DNA from 2 places in the Shewanella sp. 5S214 genome. Region 2 is predicted to be linked to the other one. Evidence: predicted binding sites of a transcription regulator. Region 2 holds the regulator's gene; the other holds the start of a gene.

Region 1 (4,978 bases), on a different contig from region 2:
TTTTGGTCATCGGCGATATGGTTAAAGCTAACCCCTTCAATACGGCTGATTACGCCTTTAAAGCACAATTCAATCACATCACTGGCTAAACCGACGGCTTCAAACTGTTGGCTACAACGGTATGATCCGACGGTACTAATGCCCATTTTTGACATGATTTTACGCAAACCTTTTTCAATGCCATAACGGAAGTTAAGCATTAATGGGGTCACATCATCTATCTGATGCAATTTAGCCATCGCAGAAATAGATTCGTATGCAAGGTAAGGGTAAATGGCTGTTGCGCCAAAGCCGATTAGTACCGCAAAATGATGTGGGTCACGAGCAGATGCGGTTTCAACAATAATGTTAGTGTCGCAACGCAAACTTTTATCGACTAAACGTCGCTGCACAGCTCCGACAGCCATCGCGGCTGGGATCACTTGAGCATTTTTTGCAACCGCGCGATCAGACAAGACTAATAATGTTGTGCCACTGCGCGCTAAGCGTTCTGCTTCGTCTGTTATACGACGAATCGCCTGCTCTAAGGTTTCTTGAGCATCGTAGTTCAAGTCAACTGTATTGGCGCGATAGTTAGTGCTATCGAGTCCAAGTAATTGGTTAAAATCGCTGAATAATAAAATTGGCGAATTAAACATTACTCGGTAAGCATTACCTGTGGTTTCGCTAAAAAGATTTTGTTCACGTCCTACACAGGTCGCGAGCGACATTACGTGTTTTTCACGCAAGGGGTCAATCGGTGGGTTGGTCACCTGAGCAAATTTTTGACGGAAATAGTCATACAAGGAGCGTGACTTTTTCGACAATACAGCCATAGGTGTATCATCGCCCATTGAGCCAATGGCTTCTTCGCCTTTGCTGGCTAGTACCCAAATAACTTGCTCTAATTCTTCACGAGTAAAACCAAACTGTTTTTGATATTGCAGCAGTGTTTTGGCATCGAAGCCACTTGAACCTTGTTTTGTCGGCGCAATTTGCTCCGCAGGGATCAATGTCTGACTGTTTTTAGCCATCCACTCTTTGTAAGGATGACGACGCTTTAGGTCATTATCAATTTCAAATGAGTGATACAAGCGACCATTTAAGGTGTCTAATACTAATAACTCGCCTGGCCCAACACGGCCTTTTTCAATCACTTCATCGGCGGAATAATCCCAAATACCCACTTCAGACGCTAAGGTGAGGATACGATCCTTGGTTATAACGTAGCGAGAAGGGCGTAGGCCGTTACGATCAACTGCACAGGCAGCATGGCGACCATTGGTCATTACAATGCCTGCAGGGCCATCCCACGGCTCCATATGCATTGAGTTAAAATCATAAAAAGCTTTTAACTCGTCATCCATTTCAGGATTAGATTGCCATGCTGGTGGAATAAGCAAACGCATCGCACGGTATAAATCCATGCCACCGGATAACAGCATTTCGAGCATGTTATCTAAAGAAGACGAGTCTGAACCGGTTTCGTTAACAAAAGGGGCCGCTTGTTGTAAATCGGGTAATAAAGGCGAGTTGAATTTATAAGCACGCGCTCTTGCCCATTGACGGTTGCCGGTAATGGTATTGATCTCACCATTATGAGCGAGATAACGAAACGGTTGTGCTAATGGCCATTTTGGCGATGTATTCGTTGAGAAGCGCTGGTGAAATAAGCAAATCGCACTTTTTAAACGAATATCTGCTAAGTCTGTATAAAATGATGGCAGGTCTGCTGGCATCATTAATCCTTTATAGACTATGACTTGCCCAGAAAGACTAGCAACATAAAAATCTTTATCATCTGTTATTTGTTGCTCAAGACGGCGACGAGCCATATATAAGCGACGTTCAAGATCTTTCTCACGCCATCCCACTGGCGCGTTAATCAATACTTGATAGATTTGTGGCAAGCTTTTCCGGCCAATCTCCCCCAGAACATCTGGATTGATCGGAACTTTACGCCAGCCAGCGACACTTAACGTTTCTCTTTGTAGTTCTTTTTCTAAAATGAACTTCGCTTCATCAGCGCGTTGCTCATCTTGGCTAAGAAATAGCATACCCACCGCAAATTTGCGGCTTAAATGCCAATCATTTTCAGCCGCAATAGCTTCAAAAAAATCTGTAGGCATTTGCATTAATAAACCACAGCCATCACCTGTGCGTCCGTCAGCTGCAATACCACCACGATGCTTCATTCGATCGAGACCATGAATCGCGGTACGCACAATACGGTGACTCGCGTCTCCGTCCATTTGTGCAATCAAACCAAATCCGCAATTGTCACGCTCAAAACTGGGATGATACAAGCTCATACAAAAAACCCCCTAAACCTCTACTAGATACGACTCGGGGTAAATTTGAAGAATATCCATAGATATGCACCCGAACCATCCAAATTAAACCGAGAATGCATAAAGGTCAAACCAAAAAAATGCAACAAACTGAAATATAATTACTAGAAAAAGGTAATAAGCTGTCAAGTTTACGTTAACGTAAACTGTGTTTTTGGCACTATAACGTTCTGAATAAAAAGAATTTTAGAAAAAAATTAAATTACTGATTACCTTTTTGTAACAATAGCGGTTAATTGTTTTTGAAACAAAAATAATGAATTTTATTTCAAACACAGTCTTTGGGTAAAAAATTATTATAAATGAGTAAATATTCACTTTTTTGTAGATGTAAATAAACTAAATTGTTTTAAACGTTATTTAGTTTGTACATAAGTTTATAACTCGCTTGAGTTAATAGACTGTTTTATTGATTTAGCACCAAGACAGGTGTTTATCGACTGACTACACTGGCGAACTTTGGCGTAATAATGAGACTGTATTTTGGGTTTAGATGACTACGTAAATACGTTTGGCGTGTATTGCAAACGTCTATATGGACAAAGGGTAAAAAAATTAACCATTGATGCCCAATTTACTTGCCCTAATCGTGATGGCACCTTAGGGGTAGGAGGGTGTACTTTTTGCAACGTTGCCTCATTCAGTGGTGAACGAGGTAGAGAACAACCGATAGCGATACAATTAACTGAAGGCAAAGTACGTGCGCAATCGGCAAAAAAATGTACCTCTTCAGTGAATATAAATACTCCCCCCACAGCGAAATATATTGCTTATTTTCAAGCTTACACTAGTACTTATGATGAGTATGAACTGCTTAAGCAAAAATATGATCAAGCGCTGGAGGATAGCGATATTGTAGGGTTACATATTGGTACTCGTCCTGATTGTGTTCCTAATGAAGTAATTGATTTACTGGTTGAGTATCAACAACGAGGGATAGAAGTATGGCTAGAATTAGGCTTACAAACCGCCAATGATCATACCTTAAAGCGGATTAATCGTGGCCATCTGTTATGCGAATATCGTCGGACGGTAAAAAATGCCCGCGCTAGAGGCATTAAAGTGTGTACTCATTTGATATTAGGGCTCCCAGGCGAAACGTCGATTGACTATTTTAATAGCTTACAAACTGTATTAGGCATTGGTGTAGATGGACTTAAATTACATCCTTTACATGTTGTTGAAGGCAGTACGATGGCGAAGCAATGGCGTCATAATGCTATGCCATTATTGACCCTTGAAGAGTATGCCGCTGAAGCTGCAAAACTTATTCGACATACTCCAAAAAATATTATCTTTCATCGGGTAACTGCTTATGCCAAAAAACCAATCTTACTCGCCCCAGATTGGTGTGCTTTTCGCTGGGATGGCTTGGTTGCGATCGTAAACGAGTTACGTGAATTTGGTGGGCAAGGCAGTGCATTAATCGCTAGCCAACCTAAAACCTCCTGGGGCGAGTGATCGCTGCGGGTCGATTATTGGCAATCAAATAGGTTCAACATTTAGGTCGATTTTTGTGATGTTATATAGGAGTGATAACTATTATCACTAAAAATTTGGCTGAAAAATTATCAATGTGAGGTATTTTTAAACATTGGTAATACCAGTTGAGTAGTTATGTTGAAAAAATGTGATATTTTGTCATTAAATAGCGGTTAAATATTAGCAAGCCTTGCATAGGGTATTTTACTCGGTATCATATTTATAACTTTATAGCGTTATATTTGATAGAGGTGCCTTAATGGCCACAACGCAGTTAGACTCAATATTGGATCTCAATACGCTTGAGCAATATATCAGTGCCATTGGAGCTGGAACGTTATTGAAAAGCGTCGTGTTATTCGAGCAGCTAATGCCTGAATATATCAGCAGCCTAGTGAAAGCGGGTGATGCAAATGATAAAGACACCTTATGTGCAGAAGCTCATAAATTTAAAGGTGCAGCAGGGTCTGTTGGCCTGAAACGCATTCAGCAATTTTCACAGCTATTACAACACGGTGAAGAAGCTAAATGGGAAACCGAACACAAGGTATGGCTTGCTGCAATCGTTGAGCATGCTGCCAAAGATTTACAACAGTTGAAAGTATACTTGGAAGCAAAAGCGTAATTACCATTATGCTAGTCACTATCAGTTTAGATAAATACCTAGACGAGTGCTGAAAGTCATGTTGTTTAAGTGCCTCTTATTTAAGGGGCATTTTTTATGGGCTTTTGTTTCGATTAGCCCATTGATATCTTGTTTTTTTGGCTTATTTAATTCACTATTTGAATTAACATAGATAAGGGTAATCGTTTATATGAAAAATCTTCCTAGCCTTAAAAACCTTTATTATTTAGTTCATTTACATCAAGAACAAAATTTTAATCGCGCTGCCAAGATATGCTTTGTGAGCCAATCAACATTATCAAGTGGGATTCAAAACCTTGAAGAGCAACTGGGTTACCAGTTAATTGAACGCGATCATAAATCCTTTATGTTTACTGCTATTGGCGAAGAAGTGGTTGAGCGAGCTCGCAATATTTTAACCGATGTCGATGACTTAGTTGAGTTAGTTAAAAATCAAGGCGAACCCATGACTGGAGAGATCCGCTTAGGGTGTATTCCGACCATAGCGCCATTCTTACTCAGTCGAGTGGTTAAATTATGC
Region 2 (4,978 bases):
TATCCAATTTGCACTAGCAGATGTAATAAGGTAATGATTTAATCTCGACACTGGGTCTCATTATGTATCAAGCCACTTGGCTAGAAAAAAATATAATAGCAAAGCAAGCTGTTGCACCGCCATCCATGGGGGCGGCACCCATTGAAGGTGATTCGATTGCGAATAAGTCGATTGCGAGTCATCCTACCGCTTTAGAAGGCAACGCGATTGAACTTGCTGAAAGCAAACTCTCAGCGATAAAGCTCTGTGCAATAAAAGAATGGTCAGCCATTAAATTATTCTATCGTCAGCATATGCCTTATGCGCGATTAGCTCAAAAAGAAGCCATAGCAGTTATTAATCACCTAAACTCAAGCGCTACTGATAATCAAGACAGGAGTGATGACGTTAATAGAGCGACATTCAGACCGCGAAATATTATTGCCGCTATAAGAGTCAAACCGATAGGCCACTATCAACTGGTAAATGGGTTGTTAGTTCACCCCGACTATCGTGGCCAACACCATGCAAGCCACTTATTACAGTTTATTGCACCTAGATTAAAGACTAAACATTGCTTCTTATTTGCTCACCCATGGTTAATAGGCTTATATCAACAGCAGCACTTTGTGGCGATAGAACCGCGGCAAATATCGCAGTTACCAGCAGAAATAACCCAATTATACTATCGTTACCACTCTGAAGAACGACCACTGGTACTGATGCAGTTAAATAACCCTGAGCAATAATGCACATCAATGATTTAGCTAAATCATCCTAATGCGTAAACATAAATGAAGATAGTACAATAAAATAGGTTAACAATGATCGAAATGCGCACTTTCAATGCACATAAATGACACTTGCTGCATACTCATTATTGGCACATCTTTGACACTAATTGATGCCATATTGATCTGCTCAATTTGAGTAAATAAGGCTATCGCAGCATGATAGTCATTGGTTACCCCACAAAATACCCATCTATCATGCCAGCGCACAAAATATCCTGATTGCTGCACTTGTAGATTATCCTTACAGTGCACACTTGCTTCAATACAATCATATGATTCATTTGCCTCAGCCAATACCGCGGCAATCAGCTTCATGTTGTCAAATGCTGATAATCTTAAACCAAGGTAAGGTGAAAAAAGGGTTTCAAAGTCAGTACTCATTATATTCCTAATTAATAACCACTTTATTCACGCACCAAGACATAGTTAGCTGATGACATTGGCTGTAGAGGTGGCCAATAAACAATAATCACGTTGTTCAAAACGAAATTGTTCAATCTGTGTCATCGCAGCTTTTTGTTGATGTGCCGCTAAAGAGCGAGCATTGTCTGCAGCAACATAGGTCACCATAAATGGAAAGCTAGTGTTTACTTGTTTTTTTAACTCACTCACTAACGCCGCAAACACGCCTTGGCCACGTTTTGACTCTTGGATCCAAACCGGCCCATATTGACACGAATTGGTCGTCGATAAAGCTTGCCCAGCCAACTCGGCGAACTTAATCTTTTGAATAATATGGCGATACAATGGTTGCGCAGAAAAAAATGACCATCTCGCTGCCATCACATAACCAATAATTTGCCCTTGCTCTTCTGCCACCATAAACCAATGTTGATTAATTAGCTGACCCACCTCACTTTTAGTAAATGAATGAGCATGTAATTGGTTATCTGAACCAGACAACTCATCATCTACATGAGCACGCTCTAACTGCACAATAGCAGTAACATCGGTGAATAACGCCTTACGGATAATAAATGACAATGATTATTCCTTTGGATCTGAATGGGGAGGTTGCTTCTTAGCCCATTCTATCACTAGCGCAACAGGCAGCGGAGACATAATTAATGTTCCTACGCCAATGAGCAATGCAATCACCAACATACCACTGACTTGCTGACCTATATCGCTTTGCCAATATAAGCCTACGCCCACCAGCAACATAATTAAGCCGATGATATGCAACACTTTGACTAATTTAATCATTTGATTCTCTTTAGTTCGTTAAATAATGTTCATTAATCCAAAAACTGACAATTATTTACTCTTTTATTAATGCTCAAGTAGTAGAATAGCGCCAATTTTTTCGTATTTGGAACCCTCTCAGCATGATAAAGCATATTCTCGGCGCCGCAGTTATAGTTATAGGCCTTAGTGCTTGCCAAAGTCCATCGGCCACTGTCTCAAATGAACAATTAATTGGTACTTGGCATGTCGACACCGTCCTCGACACTCCAACCATTAATAATAGTCCTGCAACGTTAGTTTTTGCCGCAGATGGCGAGTTAACAGGTAACAACAGTTGTAATCAATTTTTTGGCAGTTATGCCCAGCAAGGTAACTTTTTACAGCTGGCACCAGCAGGCACTACCATGAAAGCCTGCGTTGACAGCTTTATGAGCCAAGAAGCTGAGTTGATGCAAGCTATCTCATTAGTACAACAAGTTGATTTCTCAAAAGGAAAACTTAATCTATTGTCAGAAAAGGGTGATACCCTATTGGTACTGACAAGACAATCATCGCCATTATCTTAATCATTTATTGCTTAAATGAGTCACAGAACTAACACAAGTGTCAGCTTAAAGTTCCACGACAAAATGAATTTTTATTCAATAAATTTGATTTTTTCTTGACTTAATAAGTCAATCTATTCAAAATGTGCTAGATTTTTGAATAACAAATATAAGATGAAATATCATTATGCCAGCGACAAGAAATCAGGATGAGCTCGTACGAACTTTTAAATCGATTCTCAAAGAAGAACGTTTTGGAAGCCAGAGCGAGATTGTTAATGCGCTTCAAACCGAAGGATTCGGTAATATTAATCAATCTAAAGTATCGCGTATGCTCAGCAAATTTGGTGCTGTTCGTACTCGTAACGCCAAGCAAGAAATGGTCTATTGCCTGCCTGCAGAGCTAGGCGTTCCAACTGCGGGTAGCCCAGTTAAGAATTTAGTGCTAGATGTTGATCATAACCAAGCCATGATAGTGGTAAGAACCAGTCCAGGTGCAGCACAATTAATTGCTCGTTTGCTGGATTCAATAGGTAAACCTGAAGGGATATTAGGTACCATTGCTGGCGATGATACGATTTTCATTTGCCCTGCAAGTATAAAAACTATTGATGATACCTTAGAGACCGTTAGATCTTTATTCAATTATAGTGAATAAAATATCACTATAAAAAAAGCAATGCCATGGCATTGCTTTTTTTTTGCTTAACGCGGGTGGTTACGCATCATCGAATTGAGTTAAAAAATCTAATGATGGCACAAAGAATGATGATCCGGTCAACGCTTTGGTAAACAACATTAAATGATCATGATTTCCATGGCCATCACCGTGCACCATACTGCGAAGCATTTGTTCAAAATGTTCTGGAGTGCGGCACACAGAAATAAAAATCAGCCCTTGCTCTCGAATCGAACCATAAGGCATGCTTTGACGCAGGATTTCTAATGAATTACCTTGCGCATCTTTTAAATTAACTCGCTTGGTATGGCTGGTTAGTGGCTTATCTTCTGACTCATATTCAATATCATCAACTTTAGTTCGACCAAAAATATCTTCTTGTTTTTTCAGTGGTAAACGATGCCATTTACTTAAGTTATGCATGTATTTTTGTACATGAACATAACTACCAGAGGCAAACGCTTTATCTTCATTACCAACCAATGCAACCTCTTGACGATGGCGCCCCTTAGGGTTTTCGGTACCATCAACAAAACCGGTTAAATCACGGCTGTCCATAAAACGGAAACCACGCTCTTCATCAACTAGCTCAACCAAATCTTCAAACATTTGATTAATCTCATTTGCGACAAGATGTAAAATATCGTAACGGTCACAACGAATATGAATAAACAGATCATATTCCATTGCAGGTGCATCACGAATACCTTCATTCATAGCAGGAAAAGGTTTTAATAATGCTGGGCGCGCATCAGGATAAAAGGTATCCCAAAAATTAGCACCAATACCGACAAAGCCATTAAAAGCACTGTCTGCATATTGATCTGTGAGCTCATAGATGTATTGCGCCACATTAGCAATAGATGGACGTAACTGATCTTCAACACCATCATTGGCATTAAACATCAGGTACACACTGTGTAAATTACCTTCTGCGCAAATCCCTAACTGTTCACGAGGCATAGCTTGGTTATCCATATTAACTTGATCCACCTTAATACTAAATGTCGGCCTAAATGATGATAATTTAACGCATTGAACTCATTAGAGAGCGATTCACATATCGTCTTAGTTTAGCTAATGATTAACTAACAATGAGCTTATCTTAATCAAATATAAATTACTTGAAGTGTACTCACATTTAGCTGATTTGTATCACCTATTGCACTCATATTCTCTCAAGTAAAAGATTGAACAGCTGTTTTAATAGATGGCTCACTCAACTCAAGTTATAGGATATTCTTCGTTAGCCGAAATCATAATATTGAGCTTATTGACTCTCAAACTTGTCATTTATTTGATTAACAGACCCACACTTTTATGACTGCATGCTGCAAGTAATGGTCTATTTTAAATTAAAGCAGCACAGTGGGCTAGACAGTAAACGGTTTTATAACAGGTTATGATTCAAGTCTGATGTTAACAATTATGCTCCATATTAAGATGACCATAGCAATCGTTAATTAAAAATGACTAGCGGATGTGGCGCAATGTGAATATCAACTCGTTGGCCAGGTATTAGTGTCGTTGATTGACTACTTACATCCAAGATATCAGCGCCAACTTTCACTTGATAATGGCATACAGTACCCAAAAAATGCCTTTCAACAATACAGCCACGACCATTGGTATTAGGATGAACTTCAATTTGCTGCGGTCGTAATAATACTTGCCCTTGGCTTCCAATCGGCCAAGGTAATTTTTCAGTACTATTAAGATTTCCAAGAGCATAATCAACTTGATAACTCGTGGTTACAGTAACAGGTAAATAATTACCCGCGCCGAGGAAATCA

What was found. Region 2 encodes ArgR, which controls arginine synthesis, uptake and breakdown. Its sites were predicted from a motif close to ANTGAATANNTATTCANT; they were not measured.
Region 1: a site for ArgR is predicted at 2,345-2,362, ahead of gltB (glutamate synthase large subunit). Genes of this name have one in related genera too.

The regions. Positions count from the first base shown of each region.
Region 1 is NZ_JBGOOV010000015.1:24,170-29,147, reverse strand. Features, by position in the region: gene gltB (glutamate synthase large subunit) at 1-2,291, opposite strand, end outside; gene ACED29_RS11570 (TIGR01212 family radical SAM protein) at 2,814-3,791, shown strand; gene ACED29_RS11565 (Hpt domain-containing protein) at 4,072-4,437, shown strand; gene oxyR (hydrogen peroxide-inducible genes transcriptional activator OxyR) at 4,628-4,978, shown strand, end outside.
Region 2 is NZ_JBGOOV010000008.1:135,364-140,341, reverse strand. Features, by position in the region: gene ACED29_RS07680 (GNAT family N-acetyltransferase) at 63-728, shown strand; gene ACED29_RS07675 (hypothetical protein) at 798-1,154, opposite strand; gene ACED29_RS07670 (N-acetyltransferase family protein) at 1,200-1,757, opposite strand; gene ACED29_RS07665 (hypothetical protein) at 1,761-1,979, opposite strand; gene ACED29_RS07660 (META domain-containing protein) at 2,102-2,527, shown strand; gene argR (transcriptional regulator ArgR) at 2,694-3,164, shown strand; gene ACED29_RS07650 (Dyp-type peroxidase) at 3,225-4,163, opposite strand; gene ACED29_RS07645 (ABC transporter ATP-binding protein) at 4,645-4,978, opposite strand, start outside.